DNA from 2 places in the Paeniglutamicibacter sp. NPDC091659 genome. Region 1 is predicted to be linked to the other one. Evidence: riboswitches for the same ligand, from Rfam matches in the RefSeq annotation. Region 1 holds a riboswitch; the other holds the start of a gene.
The links. A riboswitch is a leader RNA that binds a small molecule or an ion and turns the genes downstream of it on or off. The one in region 1 is predicted to bind cyclic di-AMP.

Region 1 (8,916 bases):
ATCGACGTCCAGGCCGCCTGCGGCCGAGGTCGCGTCGATGACAACCAGCGAGTCCGCGTCTGCGCCTTCCACGCGGTGGACCGGTGCTGCAACGCCGGTGGAGGTTTCATTCTGCGGCCAGGCGTAGACGTCGACGCCGGCCTCGGCAACCGGCACCGGGCGGGTGCCCGGCTCGGACTTGATGATGGAGGACTCCGCAAGGAAAGGCGCCTTGTTGGTGGCCGCGGCGAACTTGGAACCGAACTCACCGAAGGACAGGTGCTGTGCCTTGTTGCGGACCAGGCCGAAGGTTGCGATGTCCCAGAAAGCTGTGGATCCGCCGACGCCCAGAACCACTTCGTAGTCTGCCGGGGCGTTGAAGAAGGTCTTCAGGCCCTCCTGGATGTCGCGAACCAGGTTCTTGACCGGCGCCTGGCGGTGGGAGGTTCCGAGCAGCTCGCTGCCGGCTTCCAGAAGGGCCTGGACCTGCTCCGGGCGGACCTTGGAAGGACCGGCACCGAAACGCCCGTCCACTGGCAAAAGATTTTCGGGAATGGTCAGGCCGGTGCTCATTTTGCTCCTCGATAAAAGGCTGGGTTCACTCTTCCGACACGCCACGCGATGACAAAAGCCATGGGGTCGGTGTTCCAATAATCCCGCATGGCGCAGCCAAACGCGTAAAAGCAAGTCGTCATTATTAACGGCCGCAACCCGCGAAGCCGTGCCGGATGCGCCAGGAAGTCCGGGGTGAATCGCGTGTGAAGCGGCAGGGTGCCCGGGTGACAACTCGCATGAGTACCGGCGGGTAGAGTGGTGGGCGTAGTAATTCCGTGTAGAACCAACCCGTGCAGGAGCGGCAGACGTGTCAGACCTGATCGATACCACCGAAATGTATTTGCGCACCATTTTGGAGCTCGAAGAGGAAGAAATCACGGCGCTCCGTGCCCGCATTGCCGAGCGCCTGGGTCATTCCGGTCCCACCGTCTCGCAGACGATCGCCCGCATGGAACGCGACGGACTCGTGGTTGTGACCACCGACCGACACCTTGAGCTCACGTCACGGGGCCGCGAACTGGCAACCGGCGTGATGCGCAAGCACCGTTTGGCTGAGCGACTGCTGGCCGATGTGATCGGTCTGGAATGGGAATACGTCCACGACGAGGCCTGCCGTTGGGAACACGTCATGAGCGAGCGCGTTGAGAAGCGGCTGTACAAGCTGCTTGGCCAGCCCGCCTCCTCTCCCTACGGAAATCCCATCCCCGGACTCGAGGCGCTGGGCGGCCCTGAACTGTCCGAAATCTCGGTAGGTGTCCAAAATCTCGATTCGGCGCTTTCCGACGGGAACACGGGCCCCGTGCGTGTTGAGCGGTTGGCCGAGTCCATCCAGGTTGAACCTGAGCTCCTGGTGCAGCTCGATGAGGGCGGAATCCGCCCTGGTGCCCTAGTCACGCTGGAACGCGCGGACGACTATGTCCTGGTTCGCGTCCAGGGCATCGAAGGAGCGCTAGAGCTTCCGACCGAGGTCAGCGCTCATGTGTTTGTCAGGCGCTTGGACAGATAACGGAATTGTAACTTTGGACTAAAGCCCGGTAGGGTTTCTAGTTGTGTCATATTTTCGTGACTCAATCCAGATCCGATTCGCATAACCTTACCGGCGGATTCTGGACTAAGACTTACCGGTAGGGGCGGAGGACCCATTTCAACCGTTTCATGGTTTTGAACCATGGATCTTGGGGTGAAGTTGAGTCCGCCACGGTGGGCTCGGCCGAGTTGATCTCATGACTCGAATCCGACAGCTAACTTCGCAGGCGATACATGAGAGGTTGTCATTTGACACAGCAGCACAATTCCGGCCGTCGCCGTGCGTCCGGACCGATTGATGCTTCGCCTGCCGAAGGCACATTGGAACGTATTGTCGACTCCGCGTTGAGCGAAGAAGCACCTTCCCGCCGCAGCGGTCGGCGCTCCCTGCATGTGGTTCCCGAGCTGGCCGAGACGACCCCGGCAAGCTACGTAGGCCGCCGCTTTGAAGCCAGCCTTCGCTACGGTGCATCCCCCGACGCCGCGGCCATTGCCGCCACCGAGCGCGTCGAAGAACCGACTCCCTTGGCACCAGAGCTCCACGCCCAGGTCGAGTCCGAAGAGCTTGACAACGTATTGCGGTTCGCGCCGCGTCCCAAGCGATCGCGCCTTGGATTTACGCACAAGATCGCCGCAGTTGCGGCCGTTTCCGGCCTGGCGCTGGCCGCTGCAAGCCCGTCGCAGGAAGCCGACCAGCTTCCGGACGGGGAAGCCCGCGTGGCGCAGTCGGTTGTTGTGGACGTAAAGGCTCCGACCTCCGACGAGGTCAAGATCGAGCGTGTTTCGGTCACGAGCAAGTTCACCAAGGAAGACAAGCTGGCCACCGTGATGACCGCTGCCGGTGGCGACGTTTCGAAGATCGCCACGCGCGGAGTCCTTGCCCAGCCGGTGGACAACATTCGATTGACTTCTCGCTTCGGCCACCGCAAGAACCCAACGGGCCCGGGGTACATGAACCACAACGGCCTGGACTACGCAGTTCCCATGGGAACCCCGATCAAGGCCAGCGCTGCCGGCACCGTCGTGCAGGCCGGATGGGCCGGGCACTCGGGCTTCCGCGTGGAGATCGACCACGGCAACGGCTTGCACACCAGCTACAACCACAACTCGGCCGTGAAAGTCTCGGTTGGACAGAAGGTTGAACGTGGCGACGTTGTATCGGTCAGCGGTAGCACGGGTAACTCGACAGGCCCGCACCTGCACCTTGAGGTCATCGTCAATGGCAAGTGGGTAGACCCAGCAGGTTGGTTATAACGAAGAATGTCACCGTTCCGTGATCAGAACGTGACATTTGCAGTTGTTTCATATATTCTAGAAATGTAGTCGGCGCTCAAGCCCGATTACCGCCATGAGGAGTGCCGAGCACTGCCGCCGCATGGTGTCCGTTCAAAAAACGCATGGCAGTGGCGGGGGACCCAATTTTTGGCTTCTGAACTTAGGAAGCCTTGGGGTTAAGTAACCCGGACCCGCAAGGGGCCGGATTGCCGAGTGACTCCCACTCGAACCCGACAGCTCACCTCGTAGGCATCAGGAGAGGCAATAACAACGTGACTACACGTCAAGCACTTGGTCGCCACCGCGCGACGCCGGTACGGACCAACCCACTTGAATCCATCTCGAAGGCAGTTGCCTCGAACGCTGGATCGGTTGGCCGCCAGGCAGCAGTAATCGCAGCAGCATCCGGCCTTGTTCTGACCTTGGGTGTTCCGGGCCAGGGCGCGGCAACCCGCGAGGCATCCTCCGCCCCGGTAGAAGGCCTCTCCGCAGAGCGCGTTGCAGTCAAGGCTGTTTCGGTCTCCGCATCCAAGGTCAAGGACCTTGACATCGAGCGCGCCGCATTCACTTCCAAGCCGGCTCCGGTCGTCGTGGCAGTTGCCAACACGGTTACGACCCGCGACAGCAGCACCGCCCCAGTGACCCGTGCCTCGACCGACGCCTTTGCGCCGACGACCCGCTCGAACCGCGGCGGCGCAGTGAGCACCGCCGTGGCCCCCAAGAGCGACTCGATCAACACCGCAAACCTCTCCGGCATTGCGGCAACCGCAGCCCGGTTCGTTGGCGTTCCCTACGTCTGGGGCGGCAACACCACCGCGGGCTGGGATTGCTCCGGCTTCGTGAAGTACGTTTACGCCAAGCACGGCATCGATATCGCCCGCGGCACCTCCGCGATCCGCGCCTCCGGCCAGTTCGTGCGCACCAGCAGCCCGAAGGCCGGCGACCTGGTATTCCAGAACGGTGGAGGCCACGTAGGTATCTACCTTGGCGGCGGAAAGATGATCGGCGCACAGAACCCGACCGTCGACACGATGATCCACGACGTGACCCGCAACCCGCTTTACGGCTACTACACCCTGGCCAAGTAAGCAGCAGTTTTCAAAGACCCCGCTGAATCCGCAAGGATGCAGCGGGGTCTTTTGCTTTGCGTGGACAGGATTGAACGATACCCCCATAGGGTATATTGTGGATCCCGTGAAGAAGCCGTCCAGACCCGCCAGCAGCCGGACGCTGCCGCCCGCCATGCGGGTCGTGGTTCTCTGTGCGTTCTTCCTAGGCCTGCTCTCCATGCATGTGCTCGCCGGGGCCGCGTTCAATCCTATTCACCACGGAGGAGCCGGCAGTGCAGCAGGTGCCGCGACCTCCATTGCGGCGTCCGCGCACGATCACGGTGAACAACACGTGCCGGCCACTGAACCCCACGATGGGCACGTGATGGGGCTGGGCGAATGCGCCCTTCTGGTTGCCTGCGTTCTCGGCCTCGTGGCGTTGGCCCAGAAACTCGGACAGCCGAGAAGCGGTGGAACCGCCTCGCGTGCGGGGCCAACGCCTTATCGTCCGCGCCTGGTCGCCTTCAACGACAGTGTTTTCCAGACGCCTTCCCCACAGCAACTGAGTATTTGCCGTAGATGAGCATTCCGGAGCAAAGACCGGAACGCAATCACATCTCACGCAAGGAAAAGACGTTGAAAAAGAACAAGACAACCCTGATGCTTTCGGCTGCCATCGTGGCGGGCGCCGTGGTCCTGGCCGGTTGCTCCGCACCGGCCCCCGTCCCTGGCGGAAACACCACGGCAGGCCAACAGACGCCCGGAAATATGCACAACGGTGCCGATGCCATGTTCGCCCAAATGATGATCCCGCACCACGAACAGGCCGTTCTCATGAGCGAGACCATGCTGGAAAAGAAAAGCCTGGGCACGGAAATGGTGAAGCTTGCCACCGATATCAAGAATGCGCAGGCCCCGGAGATCAAGCTCATGGAAACTTGGTTGGAAGGATGGGGTGAACCCCGGGAGCTGGGCCACACCATGGCAATGGAGGGCATGCTCGGCGACGAAGACCTGCAGGCATTGGCCAGCGCCCAAGGCCGTGCGGCCGAAGAACTCTTCCTGAACCAAATGATCGGGCACCACCTCGGAGCCACGAAAATGGCTGAAGCCGCACTGAAGAACGGCAAGGATCCAAGGGTGCTGGAACTGGGCCGGAAAATCATTGCCGACCAAAACGCCGAAATCGCACACATGCGCGAGATGCTCAAGAAGTAGCGGGCGAACCGACACATGAAAACCATGACAACGAAACCGGCGATTTTCATGTCCGCGGCACTGGCAGGCGTACTGGCCCTTGCCGGGTGCGCCCAGAGCCCCGGCGACGCCGGGCCGGACACGGGAACAACTGCTGCGGCAGCCTCGACGCCGCGGGAATCAGGCGCAGGTCCCGCTGCGAAGGACCCGGAGACGGTCCTTGGGTATCCGACCGCTCATGTTCACGCCATTGCCGCCACGGACAAGGGACAGGTGCTGCTTGCCACTCACGACGGCCTCTATGAAGTATCGGCGAACCCCGCCCAGCGCATCGGCCCCGTCGTTGACTGGATGGGCTTCACCCTCGGAAAAGACGGCTTCTACGCCTCGGGTCATCCCGGCCCCGGTGTCGAGTTGGAAAACCCCGTGGGCCTGATGAGTTCCACCGACAAGGGAAAAACCTGGGAGAGTCTCTCGCGCTCCGGGGTTTCGGACTTCCATGCGCTGACGGCAAGCAAGAATGCCATCGTCGGGTTCGATACGACGTTGCGTTCCACGGCCGACGGCAGCCGGTGGAAGGACCTCGACCCGAGGATCCTCCCTGCGACACTTGCCGCGGATCCACGCGGTAGCCTCGTACTGGCGGCCACCGAACAGGGTGTCTGGCGATCAACGGACGACGGCGCGACCTTCGGCGAACCTGTGGCAAACGGTCCGCTGCTGCAATACCTGGCGGTGTCCGGCACCAAGGCCGTCGGCATGACGCCGGACGGGGTCGCCTGGACCAGCCATGACGGCGGCATGAGCTGGAAACAGGGCGGGAGGCTGCAGGGAACCGCCAACGCGGTGGCCATGAGTCCGGACGGATCCCTGATTTGGGTATCCAGCTCGCTGGGTGTCGAACATTCGGCCGACGGTGCCGCCAGCTTCGAATTGCGTTTCGCTTCACCCCAGTAGAAGCGAATGGTGTTGTGAAACCCCGTTTCCGGGGTTTCACAACACCATTTCCGGATCGTGCAACTTGCAAAATTCGGAGGGAATTCGAACCAATTTCACCTAAACCCGCGCGGAATCAACGGCCTTTGTCTTAGGCTAGCCCCAGAGTCAATGCTCAGAGCCATGCGCGTCACTTGAGGGATTCCGTTGTGAACGGGTCCCTCTGTTACGCCGGGTCGGGATCTAAGGATGCGCCGATGCGAACCCTAGTGCTGAATGCAGGATTTGAACCGCTGGCGGTAGTCACATTTCGCCGGGCACTGCTGCTTGTCTTCATGGACAAGGCCACAGTACTCGCGGCCGATGAAGAGGACCCGGTGGTCGGCCCCAGCCAAGTCATGCCCCGACCCACGGTGATCCTGCTGAACCGCTACGTCCGGATGCCGCACCGCCGCAACCTCCAGGTGTCGCGCCGCGGGGTCCTGCGCAGGGACTCCCACCGGTGTGCATACTGCGGCCGCAGCGCCAGCACGGTCGACCACATCATCCCGCGCAGCAGGGGCGGGGTCGACAGCTGGGAAAACCTCGTGGCGGCATGTCACGGCTGCAATAGCGCCAAAGGCGACAGGACGCTGGCACAGTTGGGATGGAAACTACGTTTTGCACCCGGCACTCCACGCGGCGCCCACTGGTTCATCACCGAACTGGACCGCCCCGCGGAAGCCTGGAGCCCATTCCTTCGGAGCGCAGCATGAAATTTGATGCCATCATCGTGGCAGGCGGCCGTGGCTCACGGCTGGGCGGGGTGAGCAAGCCGCTGCTGGAACACCACGGGGAAACCCTACTCGAGCACGCGCTCAACGCAGTGAAGGACGCCGAAGGCATAGCCGTGGTCGGCGCACACGCACTGGCGGACGCGGTGACAAGGTACATGGAAAACGCCCCCGACAGCCAGCGCGTGGTCATCACCCGGGAATACCCCAACTATGCCGGTCCGGCCGCTGCCGTGGCCGCGGGGCGTGCGGCGCTCGACGACGGCCCCGACGACGAAAGTGCGCAGTGGCCAAGCGGCGTCGCGGAAATCACCGTGGTGTTGGCCGCCGACCTGCTGGAACCTGCCCCCGTGGTGAAGGCGCTGCTCGAGGTGGCGCGCCGCCGGGCCCCAGGGATCGAGGCGTGGGTGCCGCAGGACGCCGGAGGGGTCCTGCAGACGCTAGCCTGCGCCATCACCACCGAGGCGCTGAAGGCGGCAATCGAGCAGGCTGCCGGACCCCACGGCAGCCTGGAGAATGCGTCGATGATGCGTCTGCTTGCTACAGTGCAGATGGAACGTCTGAAGCTGCCAGAGGTGGATTTCAGCGACATCGACACACCTGGGGACGCCGGGCGTCACGGGATTACGGTGGCAAACGGCCACTGACGAGGAGAACACTAAATGCCTGCAGCGGAACTCGACGACTGGGTCAGGGAACTACTGGCCGCCTTTGAACTCGCCGACACGCAGGTCGACATCGACCAGGTGCTTTCCCTGGCCGGGGTTGCCGCCCACGGCATCGTGCGCCCCGCGGCCCCGTTGACCACCTACCTGGCCGGCTACGCGGCGGGACTCGCCGTGGGCAGGGGACAGGCAAGCGAGAAGCATGCCATGGATTCCGCCGATGCCCTGGCGCGTGCCGTTTTGCAGGCACGCGTCTCCGCCGGCACCGACGACTAGAGCATGCCCGACCACGACCACGGCTGGGAGCAGGCACGGCAGGACGCGCACAGGCTGGGGCGGTCCCTTCGGCCGGCCCCGGAACTCGTGCCCTTGCACCAGGCCGGGGGGCGCGTGCTGGCCCGGGACCTGGTTGCCCGTTATCCCATACCGCATTGTGCAACCTCGGCCATGGACGGATTCGCCGTGTCCGGGCCGGGCCCCTGGCTGCTGCTCGACGCAGTCGCCCACAACCCCGCCGAGGGCACGGTTACGTCGCTGGCCCCGGGCCAAGCCGTTGCCGTGGTGACCGGGTCCTTGATCCCCGAAGGCGCCGATGCCATCATCCGCCTGGAGCACACCACCGAGCGCGACGGGTGGCTCAGCTCCGACCGGACGGTGTCCCCGGGCGCCGACATCCGGCCCGCCGGGACCGAAGCCTCACCGCACGACGTGCTGCAGGCCGCGGGCACCGTGCTGCGTGCCGGGGTCGTGGCCACCGCTGCGGTGGCGGGCTACGACGAACTCCTGGTTGCCGCCCGCCCCAGGGTCCACCTGGTCTACACCGGGGACGAGGTCATCACCTCCGGGACCCCGGCACCCGGGCAGGTTCGCGACGGTTTCTCCCCGGTCCTGCCGCTGATCATCGCGGCACTGGGCGGGCGGGCGGCGAGCGAGGCGCGCATCGGCGATTCCCAGGCACAGAGCCTTGACGCGCTCACCGACGTCCCGGCACTGGCCGCAGACATCGTGATCACCACGGGCGGCACCGGATTCTCCGACCGCGACTTCGTGCGCAGCGCCGTTGCCGAGCTTGGCGGAAAGGAAATCGTTTCCGCCATCGCCATGCGACCCGGGCACCCCTCGATGCTCGCGGCGCTGCCCGACGGACGCATCCTCGTGGCGCTGCCGGGCAACCCGCTGGCCGCGCTGATGGCCGTCGCGACGCTGGTGGACCCGCTGTTGCGCGGCGCCTGCGGCACGGAACTTGCGGAACCCGGAAGCGCGCTGGGCGCCGCGGACTTCGCACCGCTGCCTGGCAGGCACCGGCTCATCCCGGCGCGCTGGGTGGGCTCCGCCGACCCGCTGGTGCCCGACGCACTGGCACCGGCCGAACACGTCGGCTCGGCGATGCTGCGCGGGCTCTCCGGGGCCGAGGCGATCCTCGTCATCCCGCCCGCCGGCGCCCGGGCCGGAACCCCCGTC
Region 2 (8,916 bases), on a different contig from region 1:
GGGGTCCACGCGTCGACCATGGTCTTGTCGCCGCTCTCGGCCTTCCCCCGGAGCACGATGCCGTCCCTCGCGGCCCGGAGCAGCGCGGCCAGGGCGCCGCCGTCGAGTTCCGCCAGGCCGGCCACCGCGCCGGCCGCCTTCAGGTACGCGGTTCCGTACAGCGGTCCCGCCGCCCCGCCGACGGTGGAGATCAGCGTCGTGGCCACGAGCTTGAGCACGTCGGCGGGGATGGCGTCCGCCGGCAGGGAATCGAGCTTGGCGATGACGGCGGAGAATCCGCGGTCCATGTTCTCTCCGTGGTCGCCGTCGCCGATGTCCCGGTCCAGGGTGGTCAGCTCCACCCTGTGGGCGGCGATGACGGCGGCGCTGCTCCTCACCCAGCCGATCATCCAGTCGACACCCAGGCTCATGGGGTTTCCTCTCCTCTTGTCGTGTTGTCGTGCTCACTTGTTGTCGTCACAATTCAGCGGCCCCAGCGCAGTGCGGCGGTCTGGACGGGGGCGTCCCACAGTTCGGTCAGCGCGTCGTCGAGCTTGAGGACGGAGATCGACATGCCCTGCATCTCCAGCGACGTCGTGAAGTTGCCCACGAGCGAGCGGGTGACCTCGATCCCGCGCTCGGCAAGCACCTTTGCCGCGTGGCGGTAGACGATGTACAGCTCCACCTGCGGGGTTCCGCCCATCCCGTTCACCATCAGGAGCACCTTGTCACCTGACGTGAAGGGCACGTCTTCGAGGATCGGGCCGAGCAGGCGGTCGACGATCGCGTCGGCCGGCTGCAGCTTGATCTTCTCCCGCCCCGGTTCGCCGTGGATGCCGATGCCGATCTCGATCTCGTCGTCCTCCAGCGTGAAGCTCGGTTCCCCCGAGTGGGGAACGACGCAGGGGGTGAGCGCCACGCCCATCGAACGCACCTGGCCGATCACCTTCTGGGCGACGGCCGTCACCTCGTCGAGGGAGTCTCCGCGCTGGGCGGCCGCCCCGGCGATCTTCTCCACGAGCACCGTGCCCGCCACGCCGCGCCGGCCTGCGGTGTACAGCGAGTCCTTGACCGCGACGTCGTCGTTGACGATCACGCTGCGCACCTCGATGCCGTCCGCGCCGGCGAGGTCGGCCGCGGTCTCGAAGTTGAGCACGTCTCCGGTGTAGTTCTTGACGATGTGCAGCACCCCGCGGCCACCGTTCACCGCCGCCGTCGCGGCGAGGATGGGGTCCGGGGTCGGCGAGGTGAAGACGGCGCCGGGGACGGCCGCGTCGAGCATCCCGAATCCCACGAATCCGCCGTGCATCGGCTCGTGGCCGCTTCCGCCGCCCGAGACGATGCCTACCTTGTTTGAGGGGGCGTCCGACCTCACGAGGAAGATCGGATCGGTCGATGCACGCACGATGTCGGCGTGCGCGGCAGCGAATCCCTCGACCGCCTCGGTGACCACGTTCTTGGGGTCGTTGATGAGCTTCTTCATTGAACTCTCCTAGAGTGAGCGCGCCGGACCCAGGGCCGGCCGGGGCTTCCTGCACTGAGCCTAACCGCCCCGCGCCCGCGCGGGGAAGAGGTTCCGCGTAGAACAAACGGCCCTGGGTTGCGACGATCCGGTCGGCTGCTCTCGCCGCGGGCGTGGACAACAATTGTTGCAAGCCCGTTGTCCGGTCTCATCCGAGTTGAACCGCGAAAAGCTACGGACGCAGGTAGGCCGGTCTCTTAGAGAATAGAGAAGCACAACTCTGCCGTCGTCAAACGCCGTGGCGTGGCAAGCAGGACCGCGCTGGCGATGCAACCAGAGCTTCTCGAAACCCGGGCGCAAAACTGAAGCGGGTCACACGCTTATTGCTCAATCGGCGTGCGAGGCGGGGGAGCGGCACCGGGCGGTGAAAGTGGCCATGCACCAGACATGGGTGAAGTGCCTCGCATCTTCAATATCGTCGCCGCCGATACCAACTGTCGCGTTCGGTTGCCGCGGGCGTAGAGTTGGCATTTTCTCGTGACGCGTAGGGAATCCTGAGTGGACCGGTGTCAACGACGGTACTCCCGCGGTATTAGTTATTTGTCTCTGGTTGATGCGTCAAACGGTGCCGCTGCTGCCGAGCGTTCACTGCTTTGTGGAGTATCGGTACAGAGGTTGGCGCTACGACGAAGGCACGTAGCGTGTCGAGAGGAGCGAACCGACATCGGCTCCTGTTAGTTTCGGTTCATGGACGAGCATAGAGAGATTGGCGTCGACTACAACTTCTTCGATGACACTCCGACGGGCAAGGATCCCGACAGTCACAGCCCCACACTCCGGCGATACCACCAGCTCCTATGGGGCAAACCGCTCCCTGACGGGCGGCCGTTCGAGCTTCACGCTGGGCGTGTTCGCTCACCGTATCTTGTGTATGAAGCAGAAGGCACGAGACTTGTTCTCGGAAGCGACACGATTGCGACGCGACATTCGGAGGAAACTGAGCCACCTCTACGCGCAGCTTCCAGACGAGGTCAATGACGCGTTCCGGCGACGCTCGTACACGATCTGCGGTTTCATGATCTTCCCAGTCTCGCGAGGCAGCCTCAACCAGAACCGAGCCCGTATCAATGTCTCAATAAACTGTAGTTTTCCGAGACGCCGTTAACTCGGCTGTGAATCTCTGACGCCGAATTAGTTTCGTACCCGCAACTGCCGGTAGCTTGCCCCAACACGAGCCCCAGTTCGGAAACCCATCACGGTCAAGTCCGCTGGAGCCGGGGATCCCTTCGTCATCAACTGTTCGGTCGGGCAACCCAACCCAGGAAGGGACCATCCACGGGCGCACCTGCCTCGATGGTTTCCCTGAGTCCTTGGAGGATCGCCTCTGCCTTGGACCTGGCCTCGGGTGCCAACCCTCGGGTGACGTCCGGGTCGTCCATGAAGTCGGCAACCTGTTCGAGGGGCGATAGTGCGAGGTAGAAGACGGTTTGCCGCCACGCGTAGGCAGCGTTCTTCTGATGGTGCAGGTGCTTCGCTCCGGTCGCCTTGGCGAGGTGGTTCTTGGTGGCTTTCCAGGCATCGAGTGCTTGTGCTCCCCAGTCGAGCGTGATCCCCGCGTTCACCAATGCGGCAAGATTGTGCGTGGTGAGGATTTGGGCCTGCTCGATGGCGGTTCCACTGGCGGCGACATCGCGCCCCCGGCGGGTTGGGACGATGCCGGCTCTGGAGCGGACCAGTGCGTCGAATTCCGGCACTGCGGTGCGGGGCGTATGTAGTGGTCGCGGGGCTGTCGCTGGCCCGCCCCCCATGGCCTGGATCTTGCCGTAATCGATGCCGTAGTAACGGGCGTACACGGTGTCACCAACCACGGAGGCGGCCTCTTGAGCTGCGCGTTGGAAGACCGGACCGAACGAGCCGATGAAGATATCCGCGGCGAGTTCGTAGGTGAGGGGAACATCCTTGGACGCGAGACCGAAGAGGCGGGTGAGTTCCCGGATGAGGGAGTTTGGAAGCAAAGTTCCCGGAAAGTGGCGCAGGGCAAGTGTGGCGAGGTCCAGTCCTTGTGCGTGAGCAAGGGACCGGTTTTGCTCCAGGACGCCCGCACGCTCGAGCATGTTGAACCAGGGAAGTACGTCGATGGTCACTTGATGCTGGTGGTTGAGCAAGAGCAGGCTCCGCCGGTTGGCGAAGGCCCGGTAGAGGCGTTTGGCGAGCAGCCCGGCCGATGCATCCGGGTACCGGGAGGCAACCGTCTCGGCGGTGAGTTGTGGAGCAAGTGCGGCCAGCGCCTCTGCCGAGCGCACGATCCCGTTTCGCAGGAGGTCCGGGAGCGGTGCCTGAGTTGCTTGACGGGTGGTCTTCCGCACGGAGGGAAGGGCCTCGGCTGGAGCGCCTCGAAGTAGTGCGAGGGGGTCTTCAACGGCGCCGGTGCGCCCTGTCGTGTCAAGCCGGGTTGCAGCGTCGTGTGCCAGGGCCGCATGGGATGGTTTGGCCGCGTTGCGTGCTTGCGCCGCGCGAAGCGCTGCCAGACGTGGTGATCCTGGTTCGCCGCGCTTTGCCACCATGTTGGACACGGCCGTGCGCACCCGACCCATCACGCGGGAATCGGATTCCCCAGCCACGAGTGTCTGGAAGCCGGACAACATGATCTGCAGATTCCCCTTCGGATCCGCATGGTGTTTAGTCAGCGTGTGCTCGGCGGCAAGGCGCCGGTACTCGGCCAGCAAATCTCTGGCTTCGTCGATCCAGCCAGGTGGCGAAGCCGCTCCGATCATTCCTTCATGGGAGCGCGTGGCCCACCAGTGGCTCAGGATCTTGTCCGTGAATGGGTTCCAGACCGACAGGGCTTCACGTTCTGCCTCGACGTGTCGTTGTGGCCGCTTCCGTCCGAGACGGGCCGAGACCTCTGGCAGGGTCGCGACATGCACGCCCGGCACCTCGGCCTCATTCAATTCGTAGGGCCAGAACCGCACACGCCCGGCCCAGGGTTCCAGCGTGCGCACCAGCTCGGACGCCTCGTCCTCTCGACCATGCTGGCGCAGCCACGCAACGCTAAGCAGCGCCCCGTGTTCGGGTAGATCCAAGCGATACAGCCCCGATTCCAACCATGCGTCCAGTTTCCGGTGTCCGTCGTCGGACAGGAACCAGGCGAACAGGGAAGCGCGTCCTGGCTTCGTATCGAGGTGCTCCGCCAGCACAATTTCATCCGCTTCCAACGGACCTGCGGCAGCGGCAGCCCCCGTGACGAAGCCTCCCCGGACGATCTTCGGTGTCAGCCATGCCGGAAAGCCCCTGACCGGCGTGGCTGACCCGATTCTGAGCCTCCCGGTCGCTATTCCAGCCAGAACACGCAACCACGACTCGGCGCGTTCCTCCGCACGAGCTTGCACACCGGGGTCGGAAGTCACCCCAGCTGTGTATTTCGCTTTGCGGAACTGCCCCCACACGTATCCGAGCACCCTCGATCCTCTCCGGCGCACGAACGCGGCCGATCGCCGACGCGGCAGGTGCTGCCCCTGCTCCCTCCGGGTCCACAGCCCAGTGCTCTCACTGTTGAGCTACACGTCGATGGACCCAAACTAGGTGACGGCTGCATCGAAAGGCAAGCGAGTCGCCCGCACTCACACGGATCAGCGAGATAAGTCGCGGCAGCTTTGTCCCTCCAGTGCTCGTGCCGGGTTGGCCGTCTGAATGCAGGAAGGGCATCGCGGGGTAAATCCGAGGACCCAAGACATTTGGTGGTCCTTCGACGAAACGGTCGCGAACATCCTTGATATCGGCGACTAACGCCACTGAGCAATGAAAAATGCGGCCATCCAACGATGAAGCACACAGTTGTTAGCTGTCGGATTTTTGGTGTTCGGGTGTCGCGGTGGGGGATCGGCTTGTGGGGCACCCAAAGAACATCGGACCGCTGAGACAATCCTCTGGGAAGACCTGCCACGCCGAATTTCGAACCCCGTCATAACGGACCCTGATCCCACAGGAGGGCCCTAGCGGGTGCACCACGCACGTGGACGTGAACTGCTACGTGAGGTGCGAGCGTGTCTATGACCCCACGCTGATGGGCCGGCCTGCGATGGCCCTGTCCAACAACGAGTGCTGTGCCCCGGCCACAGTGATGCAGTTGAGGAAGAACACCTAACCCAGGAAGGCATTGCGGGTCTTTGCCCAACGAACCTGGCGCATCAGCCGCAACCGGTGGGGGTGAGCCACGGTGGGCGATCTTGGTCCGTCGACCAGTTTGGGCAGGAACATTCGCACCGCAACAGGCTCCGGGCACCGTCTTCTTAATCACGTTTAAGATGTCGTCCCAGGGGGAGTGACCGGCCAAAACCATCCAGGTGGAACCCGATCTGCTGGTGCAGCTCGACGCGGGCGGCATTCGCCCGGGGCCCTAGTCACCCTCGAAGGGGCCTGCGAATCCTTGGCCGTGAGGGTGCGTTGATCGAAGGGTGCCGGAGCTTCCGTCCGAAGTCGGCGCCCACGTGTTTGTCCGCCACATGGATTGATAACGAAATTGTAACTTTTACATATGCCCCCGTAGGGTTTTATGTCAGGTTGCACTTATGCACCCCAGCCCCGATCCGGTTCGCACAACCCTACCGGCGGATCGCGGAGCAAGAATTCCCGGTAGGGGCGGAGGACCCAATCAACCGTTCCTGGTCTTGGACCATGGATCTTGGGGTGAAGCTGAGTCCGCCTTGGCGGGCTCGGCCGAGTTGATCTCATGACTCGAATCCGACAGCTAACTTCGCAGGCGATACATGAGAGGCAAACACTTGACCCAGCAGCACAATTCCGGGCGCCGCCGCGCGCCCGGCCCCGTTGATGCTTCGCCTGCCAGCGATTCACTAGAGCAGATCGTGGACACCGCACTGAGCAGCGAAAATACATCCCGACGTTCCGGTCGACGCGCACTGAGCACGGTCCCGGACTCCGTCCAGGCTCCGAGAGCCACGCAGCACACCGGCCGCCGCTTTGTGGCAGACCTGCGCTACGGGGCGTCCCCGACCGCGGCATCCATCGCCGCCACCGAAATCCTTCCCGCACCACTGGCACAGCCCGTGCCGCCGGCGTTGCCTGCCGAAGCCGACGAGCTGGACAACGTCCCGAAGTTCACGCCCCGGACCCAGCGCCCTCGACTTGGGTTGGTGCACAAGTTCGCCGCAGTCGCCGCCGTGTCCGGCCTGGCATTCGCCGCCGCCGCCACCACGCAGGAAGCCGAGGAAGTTGTCCCGGAGCCCCAGCGCGTCGCACAGACCACTGTCGCGGATGTCAGGGCCCCGGCCAACGACAAGATCACGGTCAAGCGCGCATCGGTGACCAGCGAGTACATCAAGAAAGTCAAGCCAGCAACCGTCACGACCGCTGCCGATGCAGAAGTCGCCAAGAAAGTCAAGCCGGCAACCGTCACGACCGCTGCCGCCGGAAAAGTCACCAGGCTCGCCCAGCCGGTGGACAGCATCCGGTTGACGTCGCGCTTCGGCCACCGCAAGAACCCGACCGGACCAGGCTTCATGAACCACAACGGCCTGGACTACGCCGTTCCTATGGGAACGCCCATCAAGGCCAGCGCCGCCGGCACCGTGGTGCAGTCCGAATGGGCCGGGCACTCCGGCTACCGCGTCAAGATCGATCACGGCAACGGGCTGGAAACCAGCTACAACCACAACTCGGCCCTCAAGGTGTCCGTGGGGCAAAAGGTCAAGCGCGGCGCGGTCGTCTCGCTTGCCGGCAGCACAGGCAACTCCACGGGGCCGCATCTGCACCTCGAGGTCATCGTCAACGGCAAGTGGGTTAACCCCGAGGGCTGGCTATAACGACAAATGTCCTGATTCCAGCGCTGCCTGGCGGCTGTTGATGAGAGGTGCCTTCGACGGTGCCGCGGATGCCGTGCCCGGCTTCCTCGGTGATGTCGCGGGCGGCAGCTGCCTCCAGTGCCGCGTGAGCGATGGCGGCAGCCAAGGGGTGGGTGCTGTGCTGTTCGACTGCGGCCGCCCAACCCAGCACCTGCTGCTTGCTGGTTCCGTCGACGGCGAGCACGGCGGTGACGGTGGGTTGGTTGCGTGTCAGGGTGCCGGTCTAGTCGACGGCGATGTGGCGGATGGTGCCGAAGCGTTCGAAGGCGGCGCCGCTTTTGATGATGACGCCGAACTTGCTCGCCGAACTTGCTCGCGGTGCCGATCGCAGAGACGACGGTGATCGGCACCGCGATCGCCAGGGCGCACGGGGAGGCGGCCACCAGGACGACCAACGCCCGGGTGATCCACAGTTCGGGATCGCCAAGCATCGATCCGACCAGTGCGACAAGCGACGCGAGGATCAGCACGCCGGGCACCAGCGGCCGGGCGATGCGGCCGGCCAGGCGTGCGCGTTCGCCCTTTTCGGATTGTGCCTGTTCGACCAGGCTGACAATCGTCGTCAGCGAGTTGTCGGTGCCCGCCGCGGTGGCGTTGACTTCCAGAACTCCCGAGGTGTTGATCGCCCCGGCGGATACCTCGTCTCCTGCCTCGACCTCGACGGGGATGGATTCGCCGGTGATCGCCGAGGTGTCCAGGGCGCTGCGTCCGCTGCGAACGATGCCGTCGGTGGCGATCCGTTCTCCCGGCTTGATGAGCATCAGCTGGCCAACGGTGAGGTCCCTGCCCAGAACCTCGGGCACGGCCAGCTGGCGTCCCATGCTTCAACTGTAATGACATCCCCAAGTGAATGCTTTACCTGTAGTGACAGGAAATCCGCTGGTTGCTTCACCTGTAGTGACAAAGACGGACACGATGCTTCACCTGAAATGACAATCAACTGCCTAATGCTTCAACTTAGCTGACAAAGGACACCCATCAAGTCGACAAAGGATCGTTACTCCCTGATCAAGAGGGGTTCCCGAAACGCTAGTTGACATAATGTAGATTATCGGCGCAATGAATTGGTGTCCGGAAGTGGGTAAACATCAGATTTTTGAACATTGAGCGCAACCCGGCCCGATTGGCCCGAATCCCCCGGTTTTTCGACTTTTTGACGCCTGCGTCGGATTTTCACCGCGTTGACGGCGCATTCCGCCGAGACTCGCTGGATGCGCGGATTTGCGGCCGGACTCGAAGCAGGCGATTTCGAGCGCGAATTTCGTGGAGTCAACTCTCAAAAATCACGACCTAACACTCGCCCATCGCCACCTTCCGAAGGATAACTTTTGGTTGACATAACTACTTGCACGAGTGCATTCGCCCCCGGTTTGGTGGTTGCATAGTTATTCAGGGAAACTCGATGGTATGCCACATCAATATTCGGACGTCCAGGCTTCCTCGTTGTCCGGAACATCGGACGGACTGAACGAAGACCTTCAGCGAGCCATAGTTGATCGCGCAACGGTCGAACGCCTGGATCTTGACGAGCGGCAACAAGCAGCCGTGCGGCTGCTGAGCAACAACGTGGCGTCCCATCTTGGCCCGGGGCAGCAGTCCCCCGCTGGAAAACAC

Region 2: linked by a shared signal. The riboswitch ahead of ACIQLF_RS05930 (M23 family metallopeptidase) and the one ahead of ACIQLF_RS17130 (M23 family metallopeptidase) in region 1 are both predicted to bind cyclic di-AMP.

What each region holds. Positions count from the first base shown of each region.
Region 1 covers NZ_JBIVTO010000010.1:95,583-104,498, reverse strand. Annotated here, with positions in the region: gene serC (phosphoserine transaminase) at 1-552, opposite strand, end outside; gene ACIQLF_RS17135 (metal-dependent transcriptional regulator) at 842-1,540, shown strand; cyclic di-AMP (ydaO/yuaA leader) riboswitch at 1,622-1,806, shown strand; gene ACIQLF_RS17130 (M23 family metallopeptidase) at 1,882-2,814, shown strand; cyclic di-AMP (ydaO/yuaA leader) riboswitch at 2,917-3,101, shown strand; gene ACIQLF_RS17125 (C40 family peptidase) at 3,108-3,923, shown strand; gene ACIQLF_RS17120 (hypothetical protein) at 4,030-4,467, shown strand; gene ACIQLF_RS17115 (DUF305 domain-containing protein) at 4,521-5,102, shown strand; gene ACIQLF_RS17110 (F510_1955 family glycosylhydrolase) at 5,127-6,038, shown strand; gene ACIQLF_RS17105 (HNH endonuclease) at 6,275-6,772, shown strand; gene ACIQLF_RS17100 (molybdenum cofactor guanylyltransferase) at 6,769-7,437, shown strand; gene ACIQLF_RS17095 (DUF6457 domain-containing protein) at 7,453-7,731, shown strand; gene ACIQLF_RS17090 (molybdopterin molybdotransferase MoeA) at 7,735-8,916, shown strand, end outside.
Region 2 covers NZ_JBIVTO010000002.1:218,882-227,797, forward strand. Annotated here, with positions in the region: gene dhaL (dihydroxyacetone kinase subunit DhaL) at 1-410, opposite strand, end outside; gene dhaK (dihydroxyacetone kinase subunit DhaK) at 464-1,462, opposite strand; partial or broken gene ACIQLF_RS05915 (DUF6994 family protein) at 2,189-2,606, shown strand; gene ACIQLF_RS05920 (hypothetical protein) at 2,734-4,656, opposite strand; tRNA gene ACIQLF_RS05925 (tRNA-His) at 4,936-5,008, opposite strand; cyclic di-AMP (ydaO/yuaA leader) riboswitch at 6,037-6,219, shown strand; gene ACIQLF_RS05930 (M23 family metallopeptidase) at 6,223-7,263, shown strand; partial or broken gene ACIQLF_RS05935 (heavy metal translocating P-type ATPase) at 7,313-8,099, opposite strand; gene zapE (cell division protein ZapE) at 8,656-8,916, shown strand, end outside.